2 regions of the Burkholderia vietnamiensis LMG 10929 genome follow, and region 2 is predicted to be linked to the other one. Evidence: predicted binding sites of a transcription regulator. Region 2 holds the regulator's gene; the other holds the start of a gene.
What was found. Region 2 encodes HrcA, which represses chaperone genes, less so after heat shock. Its sites were predicted from a motif close to TTAGCACTCNNNNNNNNNGAGTGCTAA; they were not measured.
Positions count from the first base shown of each region.

Region 1 (9,100 bases), 1.1 Mb from region 2:
GCCCGTGTAGAGCAGGACGATCGGCAGGAACACGATCACCGCGATCAGCATCACCTGCAGCGTCTTGTGGCTGGACGTCGAATCCCAGACGGTCAGGCTGCTACGCGGGTCGAGCGACGACGGCATGATGAACGGGAACATCGAGAAGCCTGCCGTCATGATCACGCCGGCGATCATCAGGCCGGTGCAGAAGAACGCGGTCTTTTCCTGCTTCGAGCCGGCGAGCAGCAGCGCAAGCAGGCCGCCCGCGATGCCGACGACGGGCGCAGCGATCATCCACGGGAATTCGTGGTAGTTCGACAGCCACAGGCCCGAGCCGGCGGCGACGTCCTTCAACAGCGGGTTCGCGACCGTGTCGGTCGGCGCGGCATGGGTGATGTGGAAGCCGCCGATGTACGACGCGACCAGCACGCCGGCCAGCACGAACAGCACGACGGCGAGGAACGACGACACGCGCAGTGCGACCGACGCGCGGCGCGCGATCGCGCCGTCCGTCTTCATCTTGATGAATGCGGCGCCGTGCGCGACGAGCATCGTGAGGCTGACCAGCCCGCAGAGCAGCGCGAACGGGTTCAGCAGCGCCCAGAAGCCGCCGTAGTAAGTGACGCGCAGGTCGGTGTCGAACTGGAACGGCACGCCTTGCAGCAGGTTGCCGAACGCGACGCCGAACACCAGCGCCGGGACGAAGCCGCCGACGAACAGCGCCCAGTCCCAGCCCGCGCGCCAGCGCGGATCGGGCCGCTTGCTGCGGTAGTCGAAGCCGACCGGCCGGAAGAACAGCGCGAACAGCACGAGCAGCATCGCGAAGTAGAAGCCGGAGAACGATGCGGCGTAGACGAGCGGCCAGGCTGCGAACATCGCGCCGCCTGCCGTGATCAGCCACACCTGGTTGCCTTCCCACGTCGCGCCGACCGTGTTGACGATGATGCGGCGTTCGTCGTCGGTCTTGCCGAGGAACGGCAGCAGCGCGGTTGCGCCCATGTCGAAGCCGTCCGTGACGGCGAAGCCGACCAGCAGCACGCCGACGAGCAGCCACCAGATCAGCTTGAGAGTTGCGTAGTCCATAGCGATTCCTTGTTCCGTTGCGAGGGCGTGCTCAGACCGAGGCACGCTCGCCAGCCGGGGCGAGTTCGTGGTGATAGCGGCCGGTATGCAGCGACGACGGGCCGAGGCGCGCGTACTTGAACATCAGCTTGATTTCGATGATGAACAGTGCCGTGTAGAACAGCACGAAGCCGGCGATACTCAGGTACAGGTCGTTCACTTGCAGGCTGGACGAGGACAGATGGGTCGGCAGCACGCCCGCGATCGTCCACGGCTGACGGCCGAGCTCGGCGACGATCCAGCCGAATTCGATCGCGATCCACGGCAGCGGGATCGCCCACACCGCATAGCGGAGGAACCAGCGGCGGTTGTCCTGCAGCAACTGACGGCGCGCGCACAGCCAGAACGCGGTAACGAACGTCGCGACGAACAGGAAGCCGAGAGCCACCATGATCCGGAACGAGAAGAACACGGGCGCCACCGGCGGGATCGTCTTCTTCGCCGCGGCCTTGATCTGGTCCGGCGTCGCATCGGTCACGTTCGGCGTGAACTGCTTGAGCATCAACCCGTAGCCGAGATACTGCTTGTGCTGGTCGAACAACGCGCGGGTTGCGTCGCTCTTGTCGCCCTGCTTCATCTTCTGCAGTGCGCCGTACGCGATCATCCCGCTCTGGATGTGCTCCTCGCTGAGCTTGGCGAGATCGCGCAGGCCGGTCACCGGTTCGTCGATCGAGCGCGTCGCGATCAGGCCGAGCGCGTACGGGATCTTGATCGCGTAGTCGGTGCGCTGTTCTTCCTGATTCGGCATGCCGATCAGCGTGAACGAGGCGGGCGCCGGCTGCGTTTCCCATTCGGATTCGATCGCGGCGAGCTTCATCTTCTGCACTTCGCCGGTCGTATAGCCCGACTCGTCGCCGAGCACGATCACGCACAGCGTCGCCGCGAGGCCGAAGCCGGCCGCGACCGCGAACGAGCGCAGCGCGAAGTCGACGTCGCGCTTGCGCAGCAGGTACCACGACGACACGCCGAGCACGAACATCGCCGCCGACACGTAGCCGGCCGACACGGTATGCACGAACTTGACCTGCGCGACGGGGTTGAACACCACGTCGAACAGGCTCGTCATCTCCATGCGCATCGTCTGGTAGTTGAACTCGGCGCCGACCGGATTGTTCATCCAGCCGTTCGCCACCAGAATCCACAGCGCGGAGAGGTTCGAGCCGAGCGCGACGAGGAACGTCACGATCAGGTGCTTGACCTTCGACAGCCGGTTCCAGCCGAAGAAGAACAGGCCGACGAACGTCGATTCGAGGAAGAACGCCATCAGGCCTTCGACCGCGAGCGGCACGCCGAAGATGTCACCGACGTAGTGCGAGTAGTACGACCAGTTCGTACCGAACTGGAATTCCATCGTGATCCCGGTGGTCACGCCCATCGCAAAGTTGATACCGAACAGCTTGCCCCAGAACTGCGTCATGTCCTTGTAGACCTGTTTGCCGGTCATCACGTATACCGCTTCCATGATGACGAGCAGCCAGGACATGCCGAGCGTCAACGGCACAAACAAGAAGTGGTAGAGCGCCGTGATGCCGAACTGCAGACGTGACAGATCGACTACTTCGCTACTTATCATGGTGGTCTCCCTCGGTGGATGCAGGCGCCGGCACCGAGAGCAGCTTCTCGGCGACGACGGCAGGCGGAAGCGACATGTGCGCAGCCTGCGGATGATTGAAAAATGCGTACTTGAGCGACATCAGGAGGATCAGCTTGACGATCAATAGCAGCGTGATGTCGCGCATCAATGTGGGCCCTCGCGCCCACGCGACGATGCGCGTGCGCCAGCCGATCGGGGCGGCGGCCTGCGCGGGGGGCGGCGCAGGCTCTTTATTGATCGAGATCAAGGTAATTATCCTGAATCGACGTGTGTGGTTTGGGGGCGACTTTACGTCGGATTTATGACCGCAATGAAGGTGTTTTAATCCTTTTAAGCCGACATGCCAATTTTAGATTGCGCGCCTTACGATGCCGAGTGTCGCGCTGCGGCAGACCGTCGCGAACTGCCGGCCAAAGATTGAGGCAGATCAAGGTTGTGCGGAAGGGGCTCGCAGCCTGCCGATACCCAATCGAATATGTCTATTAACGGCGGAAAGGCGGCAATCATAAGTGCAAAAAAAAACCGCTGCCGTTTGGCAGCGGTTTTTGCGTGAAGCGCGCTGAATTGCCGGTGCTTATGCCGGTGCTTATGCGTACTCGGCGAGTGCAGTGCGCATCTTTTTCATTGCGCTCGCTTCGATCTGACGAATGCGCTCTGCGGACACGCCGAACTCGGCCGCGAGGTCGTGCAGCGTCGAGCCGCCCGAGCCGTCGTCGTCGACGTTCAGCCAGCGCGCCTCGATGATGCGACGGCTGCGCGCGTCGAGTGCCTCGAGCGCTTGCGCGATGCCGTCCGTTTGCAGCATGTCGCGTTGGCGCGCGGCGAGCACGGCGGTCGGCTCGTTGTGCGAGTCGGCCAGATACGCGATCGGCGCGTATGCTTCCTCGCCGTCTTCGACCTGGCCTTCGAGCGCGATGTCGCCACCCGACAGGCGCGTTTCCATCTCGGTCACTTCTTCGCGCTTGACGTTGAGCTCCTGCGCGAGGCCGTCGATTTCCTCCGGCGTCATCGCCTGCATGCTCTTCTTGTGGCTGCGCAGGTTGAAGAACAGCTTGCGCTGCGCCTTCGTCGTCGCGACCTTCACCATGCGCCAGTTGCGCAGGATGTACTCGTGGATCTCCGCCTTGATCCAGTGGATCGCGTACGACACCAGGCGCACGTTTTGCGCAGGGTCGAACCGCTTCACCGCCTTCATCAGGCCGATGTTGCCTTCCTGGATCAGGTCGCCGTGCGGCAGGCCGTAACCGAGATAGTTGCGCGCGATCGACACGACGAGCCGCAGGTGCGACAGCACGAGCTTGCGTGCCGCGTCGAGGTTGTTGTCCTCGCGGAACTCGGTCGCATACCGGCGTTCTTCCTCGGCGCTCAGCAGGGGAATCCGGTTGACGGCCTGGATATAGGCGTCGATGTTGCCCAACTGGCCCGGCAACAGCGATTGGGTTGCGAGCGCCAGCGAGCCTGCCGATGCGGCCTTGGCCGGCGTCGGGCTCAGGGTGTTCGGAAGGGTCAGGGCGTGGCTCACTAAAAACTCCTTTGGAATCAGGGACAAACCCCTGGTCTCGGACGAGATTCCGAGTCTCATCTTAGCACTCCCGTAATCCGAGTGCTAATTCCTTAGAGCGCGGGTGGGCATCGAAGTTCCCGTTTTCTATCGGAATGTCCATGTCGATAGTATATCGTGCGACTCGCCAACTCGGGCGAAGTTCCGTAAAGCGTTGTTTCTGTTGGTAATCAGTACAGGTTTTCGATTTTTGTTGTTTCGGAAGCAAACCATTTCACTTCGTGATGCCGATCCGAAAAGTCCTTTACCATACCATTCTGTTCGCTCGGGCCCGGCCGGTGCGGCAAGGCCCACATTCAACCCATAAAGTTGGAGTGTTAGATGAACAACAAGAAGAACCGTCGGCCCCGTAGCCGGCTTGCCCTGCATGCGTTGCTCACGGCGTCGCTGCTGGCCGGATCGGGAGCCGCGTGCGCCGATCGTTGGGGGATTCAGGCCGGCGGCGGTTTCTCCGATCGCCACGGCGTCGACAAGGGCGATCTCGGCGTCGTGTGGGATCCGGGCTGGAACTGGTGGGAAATCGGCGGGTGGCACTTCGCTTTCGTGGTCGAAGGGCATGCCGGCTACTGGCATACGGGCGGCAACGTCCACAGCAACATCGGCGAATTCGGGGTGACGCCGATGTTCCGCTTCGTCAAGAGCGCGGGGCAGATCCGTCCGTTCATCGAGGCCGGCGGCGGCGTGCGGGTGCTCACGCATCCGACGATCTCCGATCATTTCTCGCTGTCGACGGCGTTCCAGTTCGCGCCGACCGCAGGCGTCGGCGTGGAGTTCGGCCAACGGCAACAGTATCAGGTCGGCTACCGTTTCGAACATGTGTCTAACGCGGGTATCAAAGAGCCGAATCCTGGTATAAATTTCCACCAGTTCTACCTGCAGTACAACTTCTGATCCGCACGCCCGCCCACGGCGGGCGCGTTGCCGAGGAGTCAGGCGATGGCGAAGGTGGTCGATGCGATTCGCGCACTCGAGCGCGATCGGTTCCGAGCGATGGTCGATGGGGACGGCGAGGCGCTCGACGCGCAATTGTCCGACAAGGTGTTCTTCGTGCACACCAACGGCAAGCGCGAAACCAAGCAGCAGTTCATCGACGCCATCGTCGCCGGCCGCCGCCGCTACCGCCAGATCGAGATCCAGTCGCAGGACCTGCTGCCCGTCGGCGACGCAACGTGCGTCGTCACCGGGCGCGCGCTGATCGAGATGGAAACCAACAACGGCGGCCTGGTGTTTCCGATTGCCTATACGGCCGTCCATACCCATGAGCACGGGCAGTGGCGTCTGCTCGCGTGGCAGGCGACGCGATGCGCGACCGAGACATGAGCGCGCGTGGCGCTCGTTTTCGTGTCCCGACCGAAGCGGCTTTCTGAGCCGCTTTTCATTGGCCCGTGCAGCGCGGATCGCGCGGTGCACGGGCGGTCACGCACCGCTCGCTGACCTTTGAACCTGTTCCCGCAGCCCGCTCAAGCGGCCGCACGGCGGTCGGCGCAGTGCCACGCCGACCGGTTGATCGCGCTCACGAGCGCATCGAGCGCGGCGCTCGCCACGTCGGCATGCACGCCGACGCCATGCCGCAGCGGCGCATCGCCGACCCGGCAGCCGACCGATATCGCAATCCGGCCGTCCGTCGTGCGCGTGTGTTCGCACGACGCGACCTCGATCGGTGCGCCGGCGGCACTCGCGAAGGCCGAGGCCGCCTGCTGCACGACCTCTTCGGGCGCGGCGTTGGCCGGCGCTGCGTACGCGAGGTCGCGATTGCTCCAGCGCGCCGTATCGCCGTGGCGCGCGGCCGGCCCGTCGGTCTCGAAGAATTCGCGAGCGAACAGCGCGCAGATCGCGTCGCCGGTCACTTCTTCGCCGGAGGCGTCGGCGAGCGTCTGCACGGCGTGGCTGAACTCGATCTGCACGCGCCGCGTCGGCGTGAAGCCCATCCCGCGTTCGAGCAGGAACGTCGCGCCGCCCTTGCCGGACTGGCTGTTCACGCGGATCACCGCGTCATAGCTGCGGCCGAGGTCGGCCGGGTCGATCGGCAGATACGGCACTTCCCATACGGCGTCCGGGCGCTGCTGCGCGAAGCCCTTGCGGATCGCGTCCTGGTGCGAGCCGGAGAAGGCGGTGAACACGAGATCGCCCGCGTACGGATGGCGCGGATGCACCGGAATCTGGTTGCAGCGCTCGACCACGCGGCGCACCGCGTCGATGTCGGAGAAATCGAGGCCGGGGTCGATGCCCTGCGTATAGAGGTTCAGCGCGAGCGTGACGAGATCGACGTTGCCGGTGCGCTCGCCGTTGCCGAACAGGCAGCCCTCGATGCGATCGGCGCCCGCGAGCAGCGCCAGCTCGGCGGCGGCTACCGCGGTGCCGCGATCGTTGTGTGGATGCACGGACAACACGATGCTGTCGCGGTACGCGAGATTGCGGTCCATCCACTCGATCTGGTCGGCGAACACGTTCGGGGTCGCCGCTTCGACGGTCGCCGGCAGGTTCACGATCATCTTGTGATCGCGCGTCGGCCGCCAGGCTTGCGCGACGGCGTCGCACACTTCGCGCGCGAACGTCAGCTCGGTCATGCTGAAGGTTTCCGGCGAGTATTGATAGGTCCAGTGCGTGTCCGGGCGGGCGGCCGCGTGCTCCTTGATGAGCCGCGTGCCGTCGACCGCGAGCGCCTTCACGTCGTCCTTCGACATCCCGAACACGATGCGCCGGAACGACGGGCAGATCGCGTTGTACAGATGCACGATCGCGCGCGGCACGCCGTCGAGCGCATCGAACGTGCGTGCGATCAGGTCTTCGCGCGACTGCACGAGCACTTCGATCGTCACGTCGTCCGGAATGCGCTTTTCGTCGATCAGCTTGCGGACGAAATCGAAGTCGGTTTGCGATGCCGACGGAAAACCGACTTCGATTTCCTTGAAACCGATCGCGACCAGCATGTCGAAGAACTCCAGCTTCTGCTCGATGCTCATCGGCTCGATCAGCGACTGGTTGCCGTCACGCAGGTCGGTGCTCATCCAGACCGGCGCACGCTCGATGGTGCGGGTCGGCCAGCGGCGGCCATTGATGCGGACGGGTTCGAACGGACGGTACTTGTCTTGCGGATTGCGCTTCATCTTCTGGACCTCGGGTCTCAAGTCGCGAGCGAAGACGGGCGGCATGGGCGACGGTTGGCGCTGCCTCGCACCGGCGCGCGCAACGCGCGCAGCAGATGCGGATGATCTTCGCGAATCGACCGACGGATAGACGGACGAATGCTGACGACTTCGGGTTGTAAAAACTGCGAGAAAGGTGCTGCGAGGAACTGCAGGGAGGGACCGTGCGGACAGCACACGGCGCTAGGACAGCCTTAGGCTAGTCGTAGCGATAGCGACCGCGCTAGGCGGCCGGAGGTAATTCGGAGGGTGTTCGGAAAGGAACGCATGGCGAGAACTCTATGCCAGGATGCCTGCGCGTGTCAAATGGTCGGGTAAATCGCGGCTTGGATGATCGGCCGAATGGCCGGCACGACAGCGGCCGATACGTCAGCGGCCGGCACGACAGCGCGCCGCCCGCGGAGGCCCGTCACGGTGCGAGCCGCGTCAGCCGCACGATCGTTTCGACCTGACGCGCGAGCGCGTCGGGCACCGGCACCTCGCCGCGCAGCACGGCGCCGGTCCACGCGGCCGTCGTCGCGGCGTCGCGCGATTCCGGCAGCGCGACGGGCGGCGCGTCGTCCGACGAGCGCTCGGCCGCGATCAGCGTGTCGCAGATGCCGTCGTGCAGCCAGTCGACCTGCACCTGGCGGCGCGTGTCGGCCACCGCCTCGCCTTCGGTGCCGCGCGCTAGCAGCGCGCCGCCGAGCGCCGCTTCCGGATGCTCGCGAAACAGTTGCGCGAGGCTGTCGCGGTACGGCGGATGCGTGTAATTGACGAGCCGCAGGCCGGCCGGCGCGAACGGCTGCAGGATCTTGACCAGCGTATGCGTGGAGTTGCGCACGCCGAGCACGGCGCGCAGCGACAGCAGACGCGCAATGCGCGGCGCCAGCACGTCGATCGGCGCGAAGGCGACGCGGCGTTCGGCGAGCGTGTCTTCGATTGCGTCGTGCGAGCTTGCCGACGCGATCGACAGCGCCGCAAAGATCTCCGCGCTGGTCACCCGGCCGGGATCGCGCTCGACGCCGTGCACCAGCACCGGCACGCCTTCGCGCGCGAGCAGCAGCGCGAGCAGCGGCACGAGATTGGGTTGCTTGCGCGCGCCGTTGTAGCTCGGGATCGACACCGGCCGGAACGCCGCGTCCTGCACGTGCACGGGTTCGAACGACGCCTGTGCGGCGGCCAGCATCGCCGCCAGCTCGTCGGCGGTTTCGCCCTTCAGTCGATATGCGATCAGGATTGCGCCGAGTTCGACGTCCGACACGCGCGCATCGAGCATCGCGCGATAGAGCTCGAACGTGTCTTCGGCCGACAGCGCGCGTGCGCCGTGCGGACCGCGGCCGATTTCCTTGATGAAGCGGGCGCACGGGAACGGCGAAGCGGCTGTGGAGTCTTGGGAAGCGGTCATCGTGACGGGGCGGGCGGCCGGCATCGGGCCGCGCGCTGAGCGGTGAGGAATGCCCGAGTATCGCACGGGCGCGCGTCGCGCAAGCGCGGCCGCGTATGCCGACGCGGTGCGGCGCGCTAAACTCGGAGTCCCCGGCGGCGCATCGCGGCTTCCGCCCGGCGGCGCCGGCCGAATACGATTACGAGAGACAACCGATGAAGCTCTACAGCTATTTCCGCAGTTCCGCGTCTTACCGCGTACGGATCGCCCTGAACCTGAAGCAGCTGCCGTTCGACACGGTGCCCGTGCACATGCTGCGCGACGGCGGC
Region 1 covers NZ_CP009631.1:1,170,571-1,179,670, forward strand. The annotation lists gene cydB (cytochrome d ubiquinol oxidase subunit II) at 1-1,065, opposite strand, end outside; gene AK36_RS15320 (cytochrome ubiquinol oxidase subunit I) at 1,097-2,677, opposite strand; gene cydP (cytochrome oxidase putative small subunit CydP) at 2,667-2,945, opposite strand; gene rpoH (RNA polymerase sigma factor RpoH) at 3,285-4,220, opposite strand; gene AK36_RS15335 (acyloxyacyl hydrolase) at 4,581-5,150, shown strand; gene AK36_RS15340 (nuclear transport factor 2 family protein) at 5,196-5,579, shown strand; gene leuA (2-isopropylmalate synthase) at 5,720-7,366, opposite strand; gene ybiB (DNA-binding protein YbiB) at 7,815-8,792, opposite strand; gene maiA (maleylacetoacetate isomerase) at 8,987-9,100, shown strand, end outside.
Region 1: the regulator HrcA is predicted to act here: its motif matches at 4,282-4,308, upstream of rpoH (RNA polymerase sigma factor RpoH).

Region 2 (9,100 bases):
TCTCGATCTGATCTTCCTGTACGACGACCCGGACGAGCGCTCGGCGGACGTCTATACGACGTTTACGCGGCGGCTCATCACGTGGCTCACCACCGCGACCGGCGCGGGCGCGCTGTTCGACATCGACCTGCGGCTGCGGCCGAACGGCGAGGCCGGGCTGCTCGTCACCGATCTCGATGCGTTCCGCCGTTACCAGCTGCGCGAAGGTGATGCGGCGAATACCGCGTGGGTCTGGGAGCACCAGGCGCTGACGCGCGCGCGGTACAGCGCCGGCGACGCGCAGATCGGCGCGGCCTTCGAGGCGATCCGCCGACAGGTGCTGACGACGCCGCGCGATGCGGCCGTGCTCGCGCGGGAAATCGTCGACATGCGCGACAAGGTGTTCGCCGGTCACCCGAACCACAGCGAGCTGTTCGACCTGAAGCACGATCGGGGCGGGATGGTCGACATCGAGTTCATCGTCCAGTACTGGGTGCTGCTGCATGCGTCGAGCGATGCCGAGCTGATCCGCAACACCGGCAACATCGCGCTGCTGCGCGAAGTCGCGCGCTTCGGGCTGATGGAGGCGGACGAGGCGGAGTGCGTCGGCGCCGCGTACCGCAAGTACCGGAAGCTGCAGCACAAGCTGCGGCTCGACGGGATGGAGAAGGCGCGCGTCGACCCGGCGGTCGTGGCCGAGGAGCGGGCGGCTGTTACGGCGCTGTGGGCGCGGGTGTTCGGGGCGGTTCGAACGGGTGTTTGAGAGCGGCGGGTGGGGTGGGTGTTTGAGGCGATGATGAGGTGGGGCGGGCGCGTCGTATCGCGCAGTCGGGCCGCCGGTGATGGCCGGCGCGTCCGTTCCGCGGTTGCTTGCGGGGATTCGGGCGGGTGAGGTCGGAGTGCGGCCCGGTGTAGTCCGGTGCTTCGTGGTGTGGACCGGCGCGGCTCGGTGTGGTGTAGGCCGGCGCGACTCGGTGTGGCTCGGCACGGCGCGGCTCGGTGTGGCTCGGCACGGCGCGGCACGACTCGGTGCGGCCCAGCACGGCTCGCAGTGGCCCAGCACGGCTCCGTGTGATCCGGCGCGGGCCGATATAGCCCGGCATGCCCCGATCCGGCCCGGGGTGGTCCGCCTCCATCCGACCCGGCCGTCGGCCGGGCCGCTCAGGCCGCGAGCATTTCCTTCGCGTGCTTGCGCGTGGTCGCGGTGATCTCCAGCCCGCCGAGCATCCGCGCGACTTCCTCCACACGGCTCGCCTTGTCGAGCGCGATGACCGACGATACGGTGCCGCCGCGCTCGTCCGCGCCCTTCGCGACCTGGAAGTGATGGTCGCCGCGCGCCGCGACCTGCGGCAGGTGCGTCACGCACAGCACCTGGCGGTTGCGCCCCAGCTGGTGCAGCAGGCGCCCGACCACTTCGGCGACGCCGCCGCCGATCCCGGTGTCGACCTCGTCGAAGATCAGCGTGGGCGTGGGGCTGGCCGCGCTGGCGATCACCGCGAGCGCGAGACTGATCCGCGCGAGTTCGCCGCCCGACGCGACTTTCGCGAGCGGCCGCAGCGGCACGCCGGGATGGCCGGCGACGCGGAATTCGACCTGTTCGAGCCCGTGCGGGCCGCCGTCGGCCAGCGGCACGAGCGCGACTTCGAAGCTGCCGCCCGCCATCGACAATTCCTGCATGCCGGCCGTGACCGCGGCGCCGAGCGCCTTCGCCGCCTGCGCGCGCGCCTTCGACAGCCGTTTCGCGTCGGCGAGATAGGCATCCCACGCCTTTGACTGCGCGGCTTCGAGCGCGCCGAGGTCGGCGGCCGCATCGAGCGCCGCGAGCTGCGCGCGGCGCGCCGCATGCTCCTCGTGCAGCGTGTCGGGCGGCAGCCGGAACTTCCGGGCGGTCGAGTGCAGCGCGTCGAGGCGCGCTTCGACCTGCGCGAGCCGGGCCGGATCGAGATCGAGGCGCTGCGCGTAGTGCGACAGCGAATAGACGGCTTCCTGCAGCTGGATCTCGGCCGGTTCGAGTGACGCGAGCGCGTCGGCGAGCCCGCTGTCGTAGTCGGCCAGGCCGCGCAGCTTCGACACGATCGCGCCGAGTTGGGGCAGCATCGCGCCGTCGGCCTCCGACAGCGCGTTGAGCGCGCCCTGCACGCCGGCGATCAGGTTCGCCGAATGCGACAGGCGCTTGTGCTCGTGGCCCACTTCATCCCATTCGCCCGGTTGCGGCGCGAGCTTGTCGAGCTCGGCGAGCTGCCATGCGAGCTTTTCGCGTTCGAGCTGAAGCTCGCGCTCGTGCGCCTTTGCCGCGTCGATCGCCTGTGTCGCGTCGCGCCACACGCGCCATGCGCGCGCGACGTTGGCGGCATCGGCGGCCAAGCCCGCGTGCGTGTCGAACAGCTCGCGTTGCGCGTCGGGCCGCATCAGCAACTGGTGCGCATGCTGGCCGTGGATGTCGACCAGCATCTCGCCGAGCTCGCGCAGTTGGGCAAGCGTGGCGCTGGTGCCGTTGATGAACGCGCGCGAGCGGCCGTTCGCGTCGATCACGCGACGCAGCATCACGGTGTCCTCGGCATCGAACGCGTGCTCGTCGAGCCAGCGCGCGACGCGGTCGTGCGGCGTGAACTCGGCGGTGATGTCGGCGCGGCCGCAGCCGGCGCGCACGACGCTCGCGTCGGCGCGCTCGCCGAGGGCGAGCGCCAGCGCGTCGATCAGGATCGACTTGCCGGCGCCGGTTTCGCCGGAAAAGACGGTGAAGCCGCCGTCGAATTCGAGATCGAGCGCGGCGACGATGACGAAGTCGCGTATCGAGAGGTGGCGCAGCATGGTGTCGGGCTCGCTTGCGTCAGGACGCCTTGTCGTCTTCGTTCGATGCGTGTTCGTTCCAGTGCAGCTTCTTGCGCAGCGTCGCGTAATAGCTGTAGCCGATCGGGTGCAGGAACGGCACCGTGTGCTTCGAGCGGCGCACTTCGATCGTGTCGTTCAGCTCGAGCGCCGTGAAGGACTGCATGTCGAAGTTCACGTTGACGTCGCGACCGGCGACGATCTGGATGGCGATCTTCGAATCGTCCGGCAGCACGATCGGCCGGTTCGACAGCGCGTGCGGCGCGATCGGCACGAGCACGACGCCCTGCAGTTGCGGATGCAGGATCGGGCCGGCCGACGACAGCGCGTACGCGGTCGAGCCGGTGGGCGTCGCGACGATCAGGCCGTCCGAACGCTGGTTGTACATATAGCGGCCGTCGACCGACGCGCGCAGCTCGACCATCCCGGAAAAGCCGCTGCGGTTCACGACGACGTCGTTGAAGGCGAGCGCGTGGTAGATCGGTTCGCCGTTGCGCACGATCCGCGCCTCGAGCAGCGAGCGCTCCTCGCGCTCGAACTTGCCCGACAGGATCACCGGCACGAGCGCCTGCATGTCGGCTGCGGCGATGTCGGTGATGAAGCCGAGCCGCCCGTGGTTGATGCCGATCAACGGCGTTTTGTACGGCGCGAGCTGGCGGCCGATGCCGAGCATCGTGCCGTCGCCGCCGAGCACCACCGCGACGTCCGCGCGCGCGCCGATTTCCGCCGGCGTGAGCGCCGGATAGCCCGAGATGCCGATCTCGCGCGCGGTATCGGCCTCGAACACGACGTCGAAGCCGAGTTTCGCGATGCAGCCAGCGAGCGTGGCGAGCGGCTCGGCGATGCCGGGCGTGTTGCTCCGGCCGACGAGCGCAACAGTATTGAACTGATTACCGGTTTTCATGCCGGCATTACACCATAGCTCGTTGACGAAAAGAACCGGCTGCGCGCGCACGGGGCCGGATCGGCCGGCCGGCGCGATGAACGCTGCGGCCACTCGCCGCGCCCGCCCGGTTGCGCTAAAATTTTCCACCATGCTAGATCCTCGCGCACGAACCCTCCTCAAAACCCTGATCGAACGGTATATCGCCGACGGTCAGCCGGTCGGCTCGCGCACGTTGTCCCGTTACTCCGGGCTCGAGCTGAGCCCGGCGACGATCCGCAACGTGATGTCCGACCTGGAGGAGCTCGGCCTCGTGTCCAGCCCGCATACCTCCGCCGGGCGCGTCCCGACGCCGCGCGGCTACCGGCTGTTCGTCGACACGATGTTGACGGTCGAGGCGCCGATCGACGCCGAGGCCGTCGCGCGGCAGGTGCAGAACACGCTGCAGGCCGGCGAGCCGCAGCAGCGCGTGGTGGCGGCGGCGGCGAGCGTGCTGTCGAACCTGTCGCAGTTCGCCGGCGTCGTGCTGACGCCGCGGCGCAGCCACGTGTTCAAGCAGATCGAATTCATGCGGCTGTCGGACAAGCGGATCCTGCTGATCATCGTCACGCCCGAAGGCGACGTGCAGAACCGGATGCTCGCAACGCCGCGCGACTACACGCCGTCGCAGCTGACCGAGGCGTCGAACTACATCAACGCGCACTTTGCCGGCCTGTCGTTCGACGAGGTGCGCCGCCGCCTGCGCGACGAGATCGACCAGCTGCGCGGCGACATGACCACGCTGATGCACGCGGCCGTGACGGCCAGCACCGAGGTGCCCGACACCGAGGACACCGTGCTGATTTCCGGCGAGCGCAACCTGCTCGAAGTGGCTGACCTGTCGTCCGACATGGCGCGGCTGCGCAAGCTGTTCGACGTGTTCGACCAAAAGACGGGCCTCCTGCAACTGCTCGACGTGTCGAGCCACGCCCAGGGCGTGCAGATATTCATCGGCGGCGAATCGACGCTCGTGCCGATCGAGGAAATGAGCGTCGTCACCGCGCCGTACGAGGTGAACGGCAAGATCGTCGGCACGCTCGGCGTGATCGGCCCGACCCGCATGGCGTACAACCGCGTGATCCCGATCGTCGACATCACGGCGCGGCTGCTGTCGCTCGCGCTGAGCCAGCAATAAGCCGGCCGCTTGCGCACCGTCATCGTTCTGTCATCGTCCCGCCATCGTGCCGCGGCGCCGTGTGCGCCGCCAGTCGGCCGAACGGCCAGCCGCCCCGATCGAGGCGGCCCGCTATAATTGAGAGCCGTTCGACTGCGTGCCGCGAGCACGATCCTGCCCATGCGCTTTGACCTTGAGCCGCCTTCGAGCGTCGCGGCTGCCCATCGCATCGGTGTGCTGCTGATCAATCTCGGCACGCCCGACGCCCCGACCCCGCGCGCGGTGCGCCGCTATCTCGCCGAATTCCTGTCCGATCCGCGCGTCGTCGAAATTCCGCAGGCCATCTGGCAGGTGCTGCTGCGCACGGTGATCCTGCCGTTGCGCGGCCGCGCGTCGGCGAAGAAATACGCGGCGGTCTGGATGCCTGAAGGCTCGCCGTTGCGGGTGTACACCGAACGCCAGACCGAAGGCGTGCGGCATTTGCTCGCAGCGAACGATTATCAGGTGCAGGTCGATTACGCGATGCGCTACGGCAGCCCGAACATCGCGCAGGCGCTCGCGCAGTTCAAGCGCGCGGGCGTCGAACGCGTGCTGTTGATGCCGATGTATCCGCAATACTCGGCGTCCACCACCGCAACCGCGTTCGATGCCGCGTTCGCCGCGCTCACGCGGATGCGCAACCAGCCGGAAGTGCGCACGGTGCGGCACTATGCCGACCATCCGGCCTATATCCATGCACTCGCCGAGCAGGTGCGTCACTACTGGGCGCAGCACGGCCGGCCCGACTTCGCGGCCGGCGACAAGCTCGTACTGAGCTTCCACGGCGTGCCGAAGCGCACGCTCGACCTGGGCGACCCCTATCACGACCAGTGCCAGCAGACGGGCGCACTGCTGATGGCCGCGCTCGGGCTGTCCACGCTCGAATGCCGCGTGACGTTCCAGTCGCGCTTCGGCAAGGCCGAGTGGCTGCAGCCGTACACGGCGCCGACGCTGCGCGAGCTCGGCGAGGCCGGCGTGCGGCGCGCCGACGTGTTCTGTCCGGGCTTCACGGCCGATTGCCTGGAGACGATCGAGGAAATCGGCATGGAAGTGCGCGACGAGTTTCTCGCGGGCGGCGGCCAGGCGTTCCACCGGATACCGTGCCTGAACGGGGCGTCCGCGTGGATCGGCGCGCTCGGCGAGATCGTCGCCGAGAATCTGCAGGGCTGGCCGGCCAAGGCGGCGCAGCCCGAAACGGTGAGTTGAACGCGATGAACTACAGGATTTCGACCGAACCGGGCGCGAAACTGCGCATCGACAAGTGGCTGTGGGCGGCGCGGTTCTTCAAGACGCGTTCGCTTGCATCGGACGCGGTCGACAAGGGCCACGTGAAGATCGGCGGCGCGGCCGTCAAGCCGTCGAAGGACGTGCGCGTCGGCGACGAGGTCGAGATTGCGATCGACGGAGTGGTCTGGCACATTGCCGTGCTGGGCATCTGCGACGTGCGCGGGCCGGCGAGCGTCGCGCAGACGCTCTACGCGGAAACCGAGGCCGGGCGCGCCGCGCGGCTCGCCGAACTCGAACGGCGCCGTACCTACCGGGAGCCGGCGGCCGAGCTGCACGGCCGGCCGACCAAGCGCGACAGGCGCATCATCGACAGATTTTCGGGTGAACGCTGAACATCTGGTCGAACGTCGCGCGGGCGCTGCCGTATTCGGTGGTGCGGTCGGTGACGGCGCCGGACAGGCAGATGGTGGTGGTGCCGGCAATGAGTACCAGCGCGACCACCGATATCGCAAAGGTCAGTTTCACGGTACTCGCCTCATGGTGGATGTCGGGCGGCGGCAAGCTAGGGTTAACGCGCTTTCCGACGCTTGAATGGAGTGTAGTGCAGGCCCCGATGCCGAGCTAGTACTTGCCTGGTAAGCGGTGTTACCGGTCGTTTCGTCCAATCTGGCGGCAAATGCGTGCAATCGCGCGCCGCGCGCGCGGTTGTTTCGCGGTCTTCACGAATCGGCGCGGATAACCCTCTTGAAATCGCAGTTTCCGGCCTTATTTGCAGCAGCAATGTGCGGCGCCGCGGGCATACGGCCCGGCGGTTGCCGGTTTGGCTTCAACCTCTAATCGACTTTCAGCGACATGGAAAACACGCAAGAGAACCCGGCTACCCAATCGGCCGAAGACATCGGCAGCGCGAAGCAAGCGGCACAAGGCGCCGCTCCCGCCGCCGAAGCCGCCGACGCGGCGCTCGCGGAGGCTCAAGCCAAGGTCGCCGAGCTGCAGGAGAGCTACCTGCGGGCGAAGGCCGAGACCGAAAACGTCCGTCGCCGCGCGCAGGACGACGTGTCGAAGGCGCACAAGTTCGCGATCGAGAGCTTCGCCGAGCACCTGCTGCCGGTGCTCGACAGCCTCGAGGCGGCTGCCGTCGATACCTCCGGCGACATCGCGAAGGTGCGCGAAGGCGTCGAGCTGACGCTGCGCCAGTTGACGAGCGCGCTCGAGAAGGGCCGCGTCGTCGCGATCAACCCGGTCGGCGAGAAGTTCGACCCGCACCAGCACCAGGCGATTTCGATGGTCCCGGCCGAGCAGGAGCCGAACACCGTCGTGGCCGTGCTGCAAAAAGGCTACATGATCGCCGACCGCGTGCTGCGCCCGGCGCTCGTCACCGTCGCGCAGCCGAAGTAAGGCGGCCGCGATGCTTCCCGCCGGCGTCGATCCGGCTGCGTTCGAGGCGTTCGACATGCAGGCGCTGGCGGCCGACACGTTCGATGCCGAACTCGCCGGCGCCGGCGACGCGCTGGCCGTCGTGTTCTTCTGGGGCGTCGACTGCTTCAACTGCGAGATCGCGAAGAAGGCGATGCTCGCGCAACCCGACGCGATCCGCGCGCTGGGCCTGAAGTGGTTCCATTGCAACGTCTACGAACATCATGAGCTGGGGCGCCGCTTCGGCCTGCACGGCGTGCCGACGTGGTTCTTCTTCCACGGCGGCAAGCGGCTCGGCCGCGCGACCGGCTGGCATGGGCTCGCGCAGTTCGAGGCGGCGGTGGCCGCGGCGCGCGCGAAGATCGCCGCGGCGTCCGGCGACGGCCGCGGCACCCCGCACGATCCGGCTACCGGCGGCGATTGAAAAAATTTAATATCCGCATCGCTTGGCGGGTCTTGAAAACGGATCGGCCGGACGCATTTCGGGAACAGAGTTGAATTCTGGCGTGCGAAACCGCCCAAAAACGCGGGGTTTCGCGCAGCAAACAGGCATTTCTGGAGATTAGGAAAAATGGGAAAGATCATCGGTATTGACCTCGGCACCACGAACTCGTGCGTCGCCATCATGGAAGGCAATCAGGTCAAGGTCATCGAGAACTCGGAAGGCGCGCGCACGACGCCGTCGATCATCGCCTACATGGACGATAACGAAGTGCTCGTCGGCGCACCGGCCAAGCGTCAGTCCGTGACCAACCCGAAGAACACGCTGTTCGCGGTGAAGCGCCTGATCGGCCGTCGCTTCGAAGAGAAGGAAGTCCAGAAGGACATCGGCCTGATGCCGTACGCGATCATCAAGGCCGACAACGGCGACGCATGGGTCGAAGCGCACGGCGAGAAGCTCGCGCCGCCGCAGATTTCGGCTGAAGTGCTGCGCAAGATGAAGAAGACGGCCGAAGACTACCTCGGCGAGCCGGTCACGGAAGCCGTGATCACGGTGCCGGCGTACTTCAACGACAGCCAGCGTCAGGCGACCAAGGACGCCGGCCGCATCGCGGGCCTCGAAGTCAAGCGGATCATCAACGAGCCGACCGCCGCGGCGCTCGCGTTCGGCCTCGACAAGGCAGAGAAGGGTGACCGCAAGATCGCCGTGTACGACCTCGGCGGCGGTACGTTCGACGTGTCGATCATCGAAATCGCGGACGTCGACGGCGAAATGCAGTTCGAAGTGCTGTCGACCAACGGCGACACGTTCCTCGGCGGCGAAGACTTCGACCAGCGCATCATCGATTACATCATCGGCGAGTTCAAGAAGGAGCAGGGCGTCGACCTGTCGAAGGACGTGCTCGCGCTGCAGCGCCTGAAGGAAGCGGCCGAAAAGGCGAAGATCGAGCTGTCGTCGAGCCAGCAGACCGAAATCAACCTGCCGTACATCACGGCGGACGCATCGGGTCCGAAGCACTTGAACCTGAAGATCACCCGCGCGAAGCTGGAAGCGCTGGTGGAAGACCTCGTCGAGCGCACGATCGAACCGTGCCGTATCGCGATCAAGGACGCCGGCGTCAAGGTGTCGGACA
Region 2 covers NZ_CP009631.1:94,078-103,177, reverse strand. The annotation lists gene glnE (bifunctional [glutamate--ammonia ligase]-adenylyl-L-tyrosine phosphorylase/[glutamate--ammonia-ligase] adenylyltransferase) at 1-742, shown strand, start outside; gene recN (DNA repair protein RecN) at 1,141-2,790, opposite strand; gene AK36_RS10455 (NAD kinase) at 2,810-3,712, opposite strand; gene hrcA (heat-inducible transcriptional repressor HrcA) at 3,843-4,865, shown strand; gene hemH (ferrochelatase) at 5,025-6,089, shown strand; gene AK36_RS10440 (RNA-binding S4 domain-containing protein) at 6,095-6,502, shown strand; gene AK36_RS33935 (hypothetical protein) at 6,474-6,635, opposite strand; gene grpE (nucleotide exchange factor GrpE) at 6,963-7,508, shown strand; gene AK36_RS10425 (thioredoxin family protein) at 7,519-7,950, shown strand; gene dnaK (molecular chaperone DnaK) at 8,098-9,100, shown strand, end outside.